DNA from 2 places in the Slackia heliotrinireducens DSM 20476 genome. Region 1 is predicted to be linked to the other one. Evidence: riboswitches for the same ligand, from Rfam matches in the RefSeq annotation. Region 1 holds a riboswitch; the other holds the start of a gene.

Region 1 (7,185 bases):
TCATGCTCGAAGAAGATGTTGATGATGGCCGTGATGACTACGATGAACATGAGCGGCGCGATGGAATGCAGGGCTTGGCCCGCCGGCACGTGCGAGAGTGCGAAGGCCGCCGCTATGAACAGGGCGCATACTCCAAGGGCGGCGTAGCTGCCGCATGCGAAGATGGCTCCCATCATGGCGAGCATCGCCGTGATCTTGATGCGTGCGTCCAGGTTGTGCACCGCGCTGTCGGCGGCGTAGTATTTACCGAGCAATGCGTCGTTCATCAGGCACGCTGCTTCCAAACCTGAGCCACGGCGCTGGTCAGCGTCTCCAGGGTAAACAGCCCGTCGGGCTGCTGCAGGTCGATGCCTTTCGCCATGAGCTTGGACCCCACCCGTTGCGCGGCGGGCTGGCCCAGGCCGATGGCCTTCATCTGGTCGCCGTCGGCAAACACTTCGGCGGGCGTGCCCAAGGCATGCATCCGCCCTTGGTTGAGCATCAGCACCCGGGTGCACAGTCGCGCCAGGTCGTCCATGGCGTGGGACACCATGACCACGGTGAGCCCCTGTTCACGATGAAGCCTGGCTATGAACTGCAGAAAGTCCTCTCGGGATTTGGGGTCGAGGCCCGCCACCGGCTCGTCGAGCACCAGCACGGTGGGCTCCATGGCCAAAACGCCGGCGAAGGCGACGCGGCGCTGCTGTCCGCCGGACAGCCCGAAGGGGCTCGCGTCCCGCAGGGCGTCGGCATCTAGGTCGACGCGGTCCATGGCCTTGCGGTAGCGCTCTTCGGCCTCGTCGGCGCTGCAGCCCAGGTTGCGCGGCCCGAACACCACGTCTTCATACACGCTGGCTGCGAACAGCTGGTGTTCGGGGTATTGGAACACCATGCCGATGCCGGATTTGGCGGCGGTTTCGGGGTTGCCGACGGGCTCCCCATCGATGAGCACTCGTCCTTCGGTAGGTGTGAGCAGGCCGTTTATGTGTTGGATGAGGGTACTCTTGCCGCTGCCGGTATGCCCGGCGATGCCCAGGAACTCGCCCTTGTCCAACGTGAAGCTGATGTTGCGCAGCGCCCATACCTCATCGGGACGGTTGCCCCAATCGGCGCGGGGTTCGGCAGCAACGCGCTTGCGGCGCTTTGCGCGCTTGATGTCGGCGGCGTGCTGATAAGTGAAGCCGACATTGTCGAACTCGATCATTGCGCACCGCCTTCCGCAAACAGCCGCTCTACATCGCTGACCAGGTCGTCTTCGTCCACATGCACGCGCACGGGCACGCCCGCCTCACGCAATGCCAGGCTCGCCTTGACGGCGAACGGCACGTCGAGCGACAGCCGCTCGAGCTCCTGCGCCTGGGTCAGCACTTCTTCGGGGGTGCCCTCAAGGGCGACGGAGCCGGAGTCAAGCACCACGACGCGGTCTGCGTGGACGACCTCTTCCATATAGTGAGTGATCATGATGATGGTCATGCCCGCGTCGTTGAGCTCGCGGCAGACGCGCATGAGCCCGTTGCGGCCGCGGGGGTCGAGCATGGCGGAGGCTTCGTCCAACACCAGGATCTTCGGCCGCATGGCCAGCACGCCGGCAATGGCGACGCGCTGCTTCTGGCCGCCGGAAAGGGCGTTGGTCTCCTTGCGCTCGAAGCCCTGCAGACCCACCTGCTCAAGGGCTTCGGTCACGCGTTGGCGCAGCTCGGCTGCGGGAACGCCCAGGTTCTCCGGGCCGAATGCGACGTCGTTCTCAATCAGGTTGGCTACCAGCTGGTCGTCGGGGTTCTGAAACACCATGCCCGCGTTGCTCCTGATGAAATACAGGTTTTCGGGATCGGAGGTGTCGCATCCCAGCACCTGGGCGCTTCCGCGGTCGGGTGCCAGCAGGGCGTTGATATGCTTGGCAAGCGTGCTTTTGCCGCTGCCGTTGCCGCCCAGGATGCAGAGGAACTCGCCCTCCTGCACCGAAAGGTCGATACCCTTCAACACGAATTCATCGCCTGTGTAGGTGAACCAGGCGTCGTCCAGCCGTAGTGCTTCCATAGGTTTGGCCTAGCGGCCGCTCACCTGGTCTTTCTGCGGGGTGATGAGGTTGGAGATGCTCTTGTAGACCACCATGGTCAGAACGGAGTTCGCGACGCCCTTGACCACGTTGAAGGCCGCGATCCAGCCGGCAAGGCCCAGGACCACATCGGCAGGAACGCCGTACAGCGGGTCGATGAGGACGTTGGCGGGAACGGAAACGATGGACTGGACGAGTGTGGCCACGACCAACGCGATGACGGCGCCCTTGAAGGTGTGGTTCTTCTTGTAGATGAAGGCAGCGGGTACCACGAATGCGAGCACCATGACGATGTTCATGAGGGCGCCCACCCAGTTGCCGGAAATCATGCCGTGGGCCACGGCGGTGATGGCTCCGACGACGAAGCCTGCCAGCGGTCCGTAGGCGAAGCCCGCCACGGCGCAGGGCGTGAAGGACACGTCCAGCTTCAGGAAGGGAACGGCGGCGAAAATGGGGAATTCCAAAAAGCTCAGCAGGATGGCGATGGCTGCAAGCAGCGCCATGGTGACGAGGGTGCGGGTATCCCACTTGTTGGTGTTTGTCATGGTCGGCATAACGAGTCCTTTCTTTCACCCAAGGCAACGATGCTCCTGACGGCCGTTCCTTGGAGCACGGTCGTCGGCATGAATCCGTTTGCATAGGTTACACAGGCTCGCCGCAGATGCGGGGCTTCTGCTTCTTCCATCCGGACTGTACCGTTGGTCTGGGAATCTAACCCAAGTCAGCCCGAAGCCGCAGCCTCGGGGTCGCGGACTTGCCATGCAGGTTTACCGCCAGTGGGGACTTCCACCCCGCCCTGAAACAGAATTCAATGGGGCAAGTATACGCTTGCGTGGGGCAAGCGTAAAGGCCGCACTGGCGTTTCGAACGGACGATGCATAGGGAGATGTCCGCATAATGGGCGTTTTCCATAACCATGCGGCGAAATGCCCGCGGGCACAATGCAGCGGCGGCCGCAGGAAGGGTCCCTGCGGCCGCCGCGAGCGGTTGCGGTATGGGGAAGCGATGCGTTACAGCAGATGGATGTTGTGGCTTTCGCACGCGTCGATCATGTCCTGGGGCCAGATGCTGGCCTGGACCTCGCCCACGTGCACGCGGCCCAACAGCAGCATGCACAGACGCGACTGGCCGATGCCGCCGCCCATGGTGTAGGGGAGCTCCTTCTCCAGGATCATGCGGTGGAACGGCATGTTCGCACGCTCCTCGCAGCCGGCCTTCTTGAGCTGTTCGAGCAGCGAATCCTCGTCGACGCGGATGCCCATGCTGGAGATTTCCAGCGAGCGGCCCAGCGGTTCGTACCACATGAGGATGTCGCCGTTGAGGTGCCAGTCGTCGTAGTCGGGGGCGCGGCCGTCATGCTTTTCGCCGTTGGAGAGCGTGTCGCCGATGCCCATGACGAACACGCAGCCCAGCTTCTTGCAGATGGCGTCTTCGCGCTGCCCGGGGGTCATGTCGGGATACATCTGCAGGAGCTCTTCGGAGGAGATGAAGTGGATCTCGTCGGGCAGATGGTGGACGGCATGGGGGTACTTGTACCAGACCTCATGCTCCATGTGCTTGATGATGCGGAAGATGTCCTTGGCGGCCTGGCGCAGCGTTTCCTCGGTGCGCTCCTCCTTGGAGATGACGCGTTCCCAGTCCCATTGGTCCACGTAGATGGAGTGCAGGTTGTCCAGCTCCTCGTCGCGGCGGATGGCGTTCATGTTGGTGTAGATGCCTTCGTGGGGCAGGTAGCCGTACTTCTTGAGAGCCATGCGCTTCCACTTGGCCAGAGACTGCACGACTTCCACCGGCTCGTCGGGGGCCCAGGGCACGTCGAAGCTTACGGGGCGCTCCACGCCGTTGAGGTTGTCGTTCAAGCCGGTGTTCTGGAATACGTACAGCGGCGCAGACACGCGCGAAAGGCGCATTTCGCGACCGTATTCACGCTGGAACGTGTCGCGGATGTATTTGATGGCTTCTTCCGTCTCGCGGGCGGACATTTTGGGGTCGTACCCCTCTGGTAGGATCAGGGTCATGGTTGGTACTGCTCTTTCTCGTTCATCGGAAAACGTTGGTAGCGATTGTACCCTTGATAGGTAGGTTCGTGTCGGTAAACGGGATTTGTCACACGCTGTTAACGCAACCTTGTTGGTTGTGCATGGCCCCGGCCGTGGCTTTTCTGGGGCTGGCACAGCCGCAGAAACCATGCGGAAACCCTGATGGGAAACGTGCGGGCGGAAGGTTCGCGTACAATTGCCGCCATGGACGGAAAAAGGGACAACGCAACCATCGAGCGCTTCGCCGTAGCGGCGGTGCTGGCGGCCGCATGCCTTGCGATTCGCTTTGCCGCCGGGCGCTTTCCTGAATTGTTCTTTCCCGCCTACCGTGGTTTTTCGAAAGGGCTGATGGGGATCCTTTCGACGGTCACAGGCGTGGCCCCCGTCGCCTTGTGGGACTTCCTGGTCGTGGCGCTGGCGGCGGTGGCTTTTGCTGCGTTGGCGCTGCGTGTGCGGGGCGGGAAGCGAATCATGCCTTGGATTTCAGCGGTCGCCCTTGCGGTTTCGGTTGCGGCGACGCTGTTCGTGGGCGGATGGGCGCTCAACCACTACGCGCCGCCCCTGTCCGACGAGCTGGGGCTTAAGACTCACGAAAGCTCTGCCGAGCAGTTGGCCGAGGCAACGCGGTATTACCTTAACCAGGCGGCGCAGCTAGCGCCCCAGGTGCCGCGGACTGGAGAAGGACACCTTGCCGACCAGGACTTTTACGAGCTCGGAGCCATCGCCGGTGCGGCGTACGGCCCGCTGGAGGGCCGCTACGACGTGTTTTCGGACGGGTCCCATGCTCCGGTGAAGGCGCTGCTGCTGTGGGGCGAGCCGCATCTCTATTTAGGATACGTGGGCATATTTATGCCCGTCACGGGTGAATCAAGCGTTGCCTACAACTGCGCGAACGCGGACCGTCCCTTCACCATGTGCCACGAGGCGGCCCATCGGCTGGGCATCGCCAGCGAAGAAGAGGCCAACTTCGCCGCGTTTCTGGCCTGCGATGCCAGCGACGACGTACGCTTCAGATACTCAGGCTATTACAACGCTTTCTCATATTGTTACAGCGCGCTGTACCGGGCCGACCCCGAGCTTGCGGGCCAGCTGTTGGAGGACGCGATGGATGGCGAAAACGCCCTGGGCGTGGCGTTGGTGCTGACCGATTCGTCGGACACGCGTGCCCATTACGACGCCTATGAGGGGTCGCTGGAGGATGTGGGCGACGCCGTCAACAACACGTACCTGCGGGGCTTTGGTGAAGAAGCCGGCGTGCAGTCCTACGGCATCGTCGTGGACTATCTGATTGCATGGTATGAACAGGACGCTTCTCAAGCGTGACAAGCTACGCTTGGTTTTCCATCCGGTCGATCCAAAGACGGGCCATGGTCGCGTGTCCAGCGGACGTGGGGTGCAGGCCGTCGATGGTCTCGTAAGTCAGATGCGAGGCGGCCAGGTCGATAAGGTGCACGGAGTCGGGGCGGGCATGCGCCACCTGGCGGATGACGTCGTTGTATTCTGCCAGCGCCACGCCCGAAGCGTTCTTCGTAGGGAACCGCCAGCCTGGGAACATCCAGGTGGGGGAGTCGGGAATGTGGCCGCGCATCAACGTGGCGCAGTACATCTGCGTGTCCGGGTATGCGGCAAGCACGTTGTCGACCATGGCGGCATAGGCCCCGTCGAAACAGGTCGTATCCGGCACATGCGCAGACGCGCCCTGCGATAACGGAACGCAGCTGAAGTAATCGTTGATGCCGAAATACACGAGCACCGCATCGGGGCAAACGCCGTGTGCGTCGAGCCCCTGCGAGCGTTCGGGGCAGCAGCCTGCGGGAAAGCCCCGCCCCGCCACAAGGGACCCCGAAAAGGACTCGTTGACCAGCAGCTCGCCTCCGACGTGGTCGATCACCTGTCCCCACCAGGTATCGTGGACGGTGTCCAGATGGTTCGCCTTGAGCCGGGTTGTGTAATAGTACACGGCATTGGCTGGCGGGTTGTACCCTTCGAAGGTGGATATGGAGTCCCCGAGCACGGATACGTTCACGGCTTGTCTTTCCTCCCGCATGCTCTAGCGAAGCGCCAGCGCGAAGGTGAGCACGGCGCCGGGCAGCGGATCGTGGAGCACTTCGATACGGGATATGCCTAACTTGTCGCAGGCTGTTTGGGCCCGGCCCGTTCGGGCGGTGCCCCGCTCCAGGCCCGGTTCGGTCATTTCGAAATCGCGGACCTCGAAGAACAACTCCTCATCGTGGGTTTCGTACCAGGTGCGCAGGACGCGGGCCGTGCGCTTGAACGCGGCCTCCTTGGCGGAAAACGCCGCCGCGTATCCCGATATGAAATCATCTGGGCAGATGGTCTTCGCAATCTCCCTTTCTCTGTCGTTGAGCAGCAGCTTGACGAGCCGGTCGTCGGACGGGCCGCCCTCGAAGTCTTCGGTGGATGCCAGATCGGCGCCCAGCCCCAACACAGGGCTGGCTTCATCCGCGATTGCCCAGGCATACAGGCATACCCCGTTGTCATCGGTAAAGCTCACGAGCATTCTGGGAACTTCCGTCCCGTCTTCCAACATGGGGAAGGGGGCCTTGCGCTCATCGTGGCCGATGGCGTAGGGCGGCAGCTGTTCGCCTACGGTGAGAAGCTCTTTCTTGTCGACGTCCTGCCAGCGTTTGCCGCAGCCCAGGGTGATGCCCCAGGAGATTATGCCGCGGTTGGCGAAAGCGCGCCGTGCCAGATTGGCGGCTGCGGCTTCCACATCGTGTATGTCGAGCGGTTTTCGCATGAACAGGATTCTACCAAAGGCGTTTCGGCATGGCGCCTTTGGGGCGAGACAATTGCAGCGGATTGTCCATTCATGGTGGACTTCTGCGGTGCATGCGCTAGACTGCTCAACGAGTGCTACAATCTTTGCAGTTCATAACAACAAGGAACGGGAGGTCTCATGAAGGAGACGCGAGTCATAGAGATCAAGCAGTCCATTCTGGCTGAGAACACGAGCCAGGCCGACGACTTCCGCGCGGAGCGCATTGCGGAAGGCACCTATTTCGTCGATGTGATGGCAAGCCCTGGAGCTGGAAAGACCACCATTCTTCTGGCGCTAATCAAACAGCTTCGCGAAGATGCCGCAGCCGC
Region 2 (7,185 bases), 1.3 Mb from region 1:
CCGAACAAACGTTTGTTTTGTTGTTGGAAGGAGGGGCTCATGCCGTATGTTGAAAACCGCACCATTCTGGGCATCGACCCCGGCCTTGCCAACACGGGGTGGGGTGTCATCCGCCAGCGCGGCCCGCGGCTTTCCTGCGTCGCGTACGGATGCATCTCAACATCGGCCGACATGGATCTGCCGAGCAGGTTGCTCAAACTGCATGACCAGATGGAGCTGGTGGTCAAGCGGTTCGAGCCGACGTGTCTCGGTATTGAAACCATTTGGTTCGGCGCCAATGTAACGGCAGGCATCCTTACCAGCCAGGCCCGCGGGGCGGTGCTCGTAGCGTGCGCGAGCCAGGGGCTTTCCATCGGCGAATTCACGCCCAAGCAGATAAAGCTTGCTGTGGTTGGTGAGGGGAATTCCGACAAAATGCAGGTCCAGTACATGGTCAAGCAGCTGTTATCGTTGGACGACCCGCCGCATCCCGACCACGCGGCCGATGCGTTGGCGGCGGCCATCTGCTACGTGACGCACGGCCCCCGAACAGCTTAAACGGATGAATGCAGCTTCTGAGGAGGAGCCTGATGATTGCTTTTTTGAACGGACGCGTCGCCGGGCATACGACGGATACGGCGTTTATCGAAGTGAACGGCGTGGGTTTTGCCGTCGGCATGCCCGCGAGCGATTTGGCGAAACTTCCCGAAAGGGGAGAAGAGGTGCTGGTGCACACCTATTTGGCTGTGCGCGAAGACGCCATGGCGCTCTACGGTTTTCTTACGCAGGATGAGAAGCGTTTCTTCGAGAAACTCATCGGCGTTTCGGGGGTGGGGCCAAAAGTTGCGCTTGCAGCGCTCAGCGTGTACAAGCCGGAAGAGCTGGCCAATGCCATCGCAGCGGGGGATGTCAAGGCCGTGTCCATGATCCCGGGTGTCGGCAAGAAAACCGCCCAACGTATGATTCTGGAGCTGAAGGGCAGCTTCTCGGATGAGAATATGCAGTCGCTGTTCGACCAAGAGACGGCGGAGGCAACAAGACGTTTGGAAGGCGCTCGGGAAGCGTTGCTTTCCATGGGGTTCTCGTCCGCCGAAGCGGATTTGGCTTTGAAAGATGCGCCGGAAGAGCTGCATACCGATTCGGCGCTGATACAATATGCATTACGCCGCTTGGGCTCTCTGTAAAGCGCTTATGGCGCGGCACTGTTTCTCTATGATGTGGTGATTATGACCGATGGTTTTGAAATAGAAGGATTGGTATTCGAGGCGGGTTCCCGGTCGAACAAGTCGGCGGGTCAAACCGGCCCCCGTGCCGTCACGCCCGAGCTGACCGAAGACGACTTGGCGCTCGACCGTTCACTGCGCCCGAAACATCTGGATGACTATATCGGGCAGACGCGCGTCAAAGACAGCCTGTCCATTCTTATTCAGGCGGCCAAGCAGCGCGGCGAATGCATGGACCATGTGCTGTTCAGCGGCCCTCCGGGCTTGGGTAAAACCACGCTTGCAACGGTGGTGGCAAACGAGCTGGGGGCCAACATCCGCACTACCAGCGGCCCTGCCATCGCCCGTACCGGCGATCTGGCCGCCATCCTCACAAACCTGGAAGACGGCGATGTACTGTTCATCGATGAGATTCATCGGCTGAACCGCCAGGTGGAAGAGGTTTTGTATCCGGCGCTTGAGGACTACGTGCTCGACATCGTCGTCGGCAAAGGTCCCGCCGCCCGCAGCATCCGCCTGGACCTTCCCAAGTTCACATTGGTGGGGGCCACCACCCGTACGGGTTTGCTTACCGGCCCTTTGCGCGATCGCTTCGGCATTGTGTTCCGTCTGGATTACTACACCCCGGAAGAGCTCGCAGGCATCGTGAAGCGCTCGGCCGGTATTCTGGATGTGGCCATCGACGAAGAAGGCGCCCTGGAAATCGCGCGTCGAAGTCGTGGAACGCCGCGTTTGGCAAACCGCATGCTCAAACGCGTGCGGGATTGGGCGCAGGTGCGCGGAACCGGCGACATCGACGAGGATACGGCCGCCCAGGCCCTGAGCTTCTTCGAGGTCGACTCCCTCGGTTTGGACGCCCTTGACAATAAAATATTGGAGCTGCTCTGCGTCGGCTTCGACGGCAGGCCTGTCGGTTTGTCTACGTTGGCCAGCGCACTGTCGGAGGATCCCGATACGGTCGAGGACGTGTATGAGCCATATCTCATTCAACAGGGGCTTATCATGCGCACGCCGAAGGGCCGTCAGGCTACGGACCGCGCTTTCGAGCATATTGGAATCAAGAGGGTTTAAATGCTGCAGCAAGACTACCTGATGCGCTTGATCATTCAATTCGTCGCCGCAACTACTCGTTCAATTGAGATCGGCAAGGTGCGGCCGAAAGAGGCCGCAGAAGGTTTGGAAGACGCCATGTCCGAAGCTCTGGACATGGACGCTTCCACGTTGTTGCGCCTTGAGCCCGAAAGCCTTTCGGACATTCTGCGAGTTTCGGGGGTCGACCCCGATCTGATGGAGTACATCATCCGTTCGATGCTGCTTGAGGCCTGGTATCTCGAGGAGGCGAATCTGCCGAAAACCGGTCAGCTTCGCAGGGATCAGGCTCGCGCCCTGGCATACATGTACGGGCTTGAAGACACTTTGGATTTCGACATACCCGTTGAAGACTTGGAAACGGAGCTGCGCCGTTTGGCGGAGGAGGACGGCATCGATTTTGATGCCCCTTGGTCTGACGACTGATTCAATATCGAATCGTAAATACGACAGCATTCATACTTCAAATTCTATATAAATTAGTCGTGAATGCCATATGATGAAACATTAATATACCAGTTCAAAAGCTTGTTTGAATTGTGCCGATTACGATAAAACTCGGGGTTTTCCCCGACTGTAAACTTATTTGTTGACAAAACAAAGGATAATGACCATTGGTTGGTTTCGCGAAAAGCGAATTGGTTGGCTGGCATGAAAAACCAGTCTGAGTTTTCCTTGTGGAAAGAAAGAGACCGCACATGGCTGAAGGCACTGTCAAATGGTTTAGTCCCGAAAAGGGCTACGGGTTCATCTCCCAGGCCGACGGAGAAAATTTGTTCGTCCATTTCTCTGAGATTCAGATGGATGGCTACAAGACTCTCGAAGAGGGCGCGAAGGTTACCTTCGAAGTCACCGAAGGCGCAAACGGCAAGAAGCAGGCTAGCAACGTGGTTCCCCAATAGGGACGCGGTTGTTTCCAGTTTTTAAGCTAGATGATGAACGGCGGGAGGGACGCACGGTTCCTCCCGCCGTTTACGTTTACCGACATTGAGATATAGGACAGCTTCGCCGCTTCTGTTGATATTCGGCGCAATGCGCTGCCCGTTGTCTCGAAATCGGCCGCTTTTGGGGTTGACCCATCACTTTAGTGCGCTATACTGACCCCGATGTCTGTTCAGGGCGAGGTGAAATTCCTCACTGGCGGTAACGGGGAAACCCGAAGTCCGCGACCCTCTTAACGGAGGCTGATTCGGTGCAAGTCCGAAACCAACGGTTACAGTCCGGATGGAAGAACACGATGTCATGTACGTGGCCCGTAGTGGGTCGCGATATGTGATGCATCCATAACCATCATGCGCACCTGCAGACATGCGGGTGTTTTTTATTGCCCGCACGCGATAGGACGACATCGGGAAGGCGGGCGCCATGACCGCAGACGAGAAGATGATGCGCCGGGCAATCGAGCTGGCTCGCACGGCTGCGGGCTGGACCAATCCGAATCCGCTGGTTGGAGCCGTCATCGTAAAGGACGGCCGCGTTATCGGCGAAGGTTGCCACGAGCGTTACGGCGACTTGCACGCCGAACGCAACGCATTGGCGTCGTGCACCGAATCGCCGCAGGGCGCCACCATGTACGTGACGCTCGAGCCCTGCAGCCACACCGGAAAACAGCCTCCGTGTGCCGACGCGTTGGTCGAAGCGGGAATCGCGCGGGTGGTCGTGGGTTCGCGCGACCCCAATCCGTTGGTGTCGGGTCGCGGCATTGCACGGCTGCGCGCCGCCGGCATCCAGGTGGAAGAGGACTTCCTCCGCCAGGAGTGCGACGGGATCAATCCCGTGTTCTTCCATTTCATCACGACGAAGACGCCTTATGTGGTAGCCAAGTGGGCCATGACCGCCGATGGGAAGATCGCCACGGCAACCCGTGATGCCAGGTGGGTCTCCTGCGAAGCATCCCGCGCCGACACCCATGAGCTTCGACACCGTCTGGCCGGCATCATGGTCGGCGTCAACACGGTGCTCGCCGACGACCCCATGCTCAACGCGCGGCGCGGCGTGCCAAGCAACCAGCCGTTGCGCATCGTGTGTGACTCGTCTTTAAGGATTCCGCTGGACAGCGCTCTTGTGCGCTCGGCAACCGAAGTGCCCGTGCTTGTGGCGTGCGCCTGCAACATCGACCAAGGGGAACGCCTGGATAAGGCTATCCGTTTGCGGGCGGCCGGCGTCGACGTGGTGTCGCTTCCGGGGGCCGACGGCAAGGTGGACCTTGCCGCTCTTATGGCGCATCTGGGCGAATCGGGCGTCGACTCCGTCCTGGTGGAGGGCGGTGGCACCCTGCACGCGAACATGTTCAAAAGCGGCCTGGTCGACGAGGTGGTCGTTTACCTTGCACCCAAGGTGTGCGGTGGCACGAGCGCACCGACCCCTGTGGGCGGCGCGGGAGCGGCCCTTATGGCTGACGCCCTTCAATTGGGAAAACCCCAGGTAGACATCGTGGGCGACGACGTCCGTCTGACATATCGACTGAATCGAGGGATTTAGATGTTCACTGGCATCGTTGAGGAGATGGGAACGGTTCGGCGCGTCCTGCCCGGCGCCCGAGCGGGCAAAATCACCATCGGAGCGTCCAAGGTGCTCGGCGGCACGCAGATCGGCGACAGCATCGCCGTCAACGGCGTGTGCCTGACTGTGGTGGAGATGGGCGCCGACAGCTTCGTGGCCGACGTCATGCCCGAAACCCTGTCCAAATCGGGGCTCGGCCAGCTCAAAACCGGGGACAAAGTGAACCTGGAGCGGGCCATGGCCGCTGACGGGAGGTTCGGCGGGCATATCGTGTCGGGCCACATCGACGGCACGGGCCGCATTGCGGAGATGCGTCCCGATCAGAATGCGGTGCGGGTGCGCATCTCTGCGCCGGCCGGCATTCTCGCCCTCATTGTGGAGAAGGGGTCCATTGCGATCGACGGCATCAGCCTGACGGTTGCTTCGGTGTCCGCCACCGACTTCCAGGTGTCTCTCATTCCCCATACCGGGGAGGAGACGACCCTGCTCAAGAAGCGCGCAGGGGACATCGTCAACCTGGAAAACGATGTGGTGGGCAAGTACGTGCAGAAGCTGTTGGGAAGCGCTTTGGGCAAGCCGGCGGAGCAGGCTCCGTTGCAAGAAGCGTCTTCCGGCATGACCGTCGAGTTCCTCCAAAAATACGGGTTCTAACAACACAGTTGTGAATAGAGGCGCGAAGCGCCGCACGAGAAAGGAAAGAAGATGACGAACGTCTTCGAAGAGCAAGAGGTTCTATCCGCAAACGCCGTCCGCATGGGCTCCATCCAGGACGCCATCAACGAGCTGCAGGCAGGCCATCTCATCCTGGTCGTCGACGACCCCGACCGTGAGAACGAAGGCGACCTGATCTGCGCCGCGGAATACGCGACCACCTACAACGTGAACTTTATGGCGACGCACGCCAAGGGCCTCATCTGCATGCCGATGAGCTCGGAGCTCGCCCACAAACTGAATTTCCCGCCCATGGTCTCCGAGAACACCGACAACCACGAGACCGCGTTCACCGTTTCGGTGGACCACGTGGACACCACCACGGGTATCTCGGCGGTGGAACGCTCCTATACCGCCATGAAGTGCGTAGATGAGAAGTCCAAGCCCGAGGATTTCCGCAGGCCCGGCCATATGTTCCCGCTGATCGCCAAGGCGGGCGGCGTGTTGGAGCGCAACGGCCACACCGAAGCCACCGTCGATCTGCTGCGCCATGCCGGCATGAAGCAGTGCGGATTGTGCTGCGAGATCATGCGCGAAGACGGCAGCATGATGCGTACCGCCGAGCTTCTGGACTTCGCCGAGGCCCACGGCATCGTCATGGTGTCCATCAAGCAGCTGCAGGACTACTGCCGCGAGCATGACAACCACATGAAGGAACAGGCCTGCGCCACACTTCCCACCGCGTACGGCGAATTCGAAATCCACGGTTTTGTGAACGACATCACGGGCGAAGAGCACGTGGCCCTGGTCAAGGGCAACATCGGCGACGGGCAGGATGTTCTGGTGCGTGTGCACAGCGAGTGCCTGACCGGCGACGTGTTCGGCAGCCATCGCTGCGATTGCGGCGAGCAGCTGCACAGCGCTATGAGCCAAATCGAGGCGGAGGGCCGCGGCGTGGTCCTGTACATGCGCCAGGAGGGTCGCGGCATCGGCCTCATGAACAAGATTCGCGCCTACAAGCTGCAGGAACAGGGGATGGATACCGTCGACGCCAACGTGGCGTTGGGATTCGAGCCTGACATGCGCGAATACTGGAGCGGTGCGCAGATCCTGCGCAATCTGGGCTGCAGGTCCATCCGTCTTCTGACGAACAACCCGGACAAGGTCTACGGGCTGAAGGGCTTCAATCTGAAGATCACCGAGCGCGTGCCCATCGAGATCGAACCGCAGGAGCATGACCGCAAATACCTGGAGACCAAGCGCGATCGCATGGGCCACCAGTTCACAAATATCCTCAACGATTAGAAAACATGCCGCAGGCCGGCGCAACAGAAAGGACGAACAATGGCAGTAAGGGTTATCGAGGGCAAGGTCGTAAACGAAGGCATCAAGGTCGGCATTGTGCTGCCCCGTTTCAACGAGTTCATCACGGGCAAGCTGCTGGATGGCGCGCTGGATGCGCTGCGCCGCCACAACGTGGCCGATGAGGATGTCACCGTGGCGTGGGTTCCCGGCGCATTCGAGGTGCCGGTCGTTGCCCAGAAGATGGCCGAATCCGACGACTACGACGCGGTTATCGCGCTGGGTGCCGTCATCCGCGGCGCCACCGGGCATTACGACGTGGTGGTGAACGAAGTATCCAAGGGCATCGCGCAAATCTCCCTGAAGACCGGCAAACCCGTCATGATGGGCGTGCTGACCACCGATACCATCGAGCAGGCCGTCGAGCGCGCGGGCACCA

What was found. Region 1 has a riboswitch for FMN ahead of SHEL_RS11810 (ECF transporter S component). Riboswitches for the same ligand answer to the same signal wherever they lie in the genome.
Region 2: another riboswitch for FMN. It lies ahead of ribD (bifunctional diaminohydroxyphosphoribosylaminopyrimidine deaminase/5-amino-6-(5-phosphoribosylamino)uracil reductase RibD); the one in region 1 lies ahead of SHEL_RS11810 (ECF transporter S component).

Annotation. Positions count from the first base shown of each region.
Region 1 is NC_013165.1:2,659,006-2,666,190, reverse strand. Features, by position in the region: gene SHEL_RS11825 (energy-coupling factor transporter transmembrane component T family protein) at 1-266, opposite strand, end outside; gene SHEL_RS11820 (energy-coupling factor transporter ATPase) at 266-1,183, opposite strand; gene SHEL_RS11815 (energy-coupling factor transporter ATPase) at 1,180-2,016, opposite strand; gene SHEL_RS11810 (ECF transporter S component) at 2,026-2,589, opposite strand; FMN riboswitch at 2,705-2,843, opposite strand; gene asnA (aspartate--ammonia ligase) at 3,046-4,053, opposite strand; gene SHEL_RS11800 (DUF3810 domain-containing protein) at 4,237-5,397, shown strand; gene SHEL_RS14575 (SGNH/GDSL hydrolase family protein) at 5,402-6,100, opposite strand; gene SHEL_RS11790 (4'-phosphopantetheinyl transferase superfamily protein) at 6,125-6,835, opposite strand; gene hypB (hydrogenase nickel incorporation protein HypB) at 6,995-7,185, shown strand, end outside.
Region 2 is NC_013165.1:819,653-826,837, forward strand. Features, by position in the region: gene ruvC (crossover junction endodeoxyribonuclease RuvC) at 40-537, shown strand; gene ruvA (Holliday junction branch migration protein RuvA) at 570-1,163, shown strand; gene ruvB (Holliday junction branch migration DNA helicase RuvB) at 1,206-2,273, shown strand; gene SHEL_RS03450 (hypothetical protein) at 2,274-2,717, shown strand; gene SHEL_RS03455 (cold-shock protein) at 2,990-3,193, shown strand; FMN riboswitch at 3,398-3,531, shown strand; gene ribD (bifunctional diaminohydroxyphosphoribosylaminopyrimidine deaminase/5-amino-6-(5-phosphoribosylamino)uracil reductase RibD) at 3,657-4,772, shown strand; gene SHEL_RS03465 (riboflavin synthase) at 4,773-5,444, shown strand; gene SHEL_RS03470 (bifunctional 3,4-dihydroxy-2-butanone-4-phosphate synthase/GTP cyclohydrolase II) at 5,496-6,749, shown strand; gene ribH (6,7-dimethyl-8-ribityllumazine synthase) at 6,789-7,185, shown strand, end outside.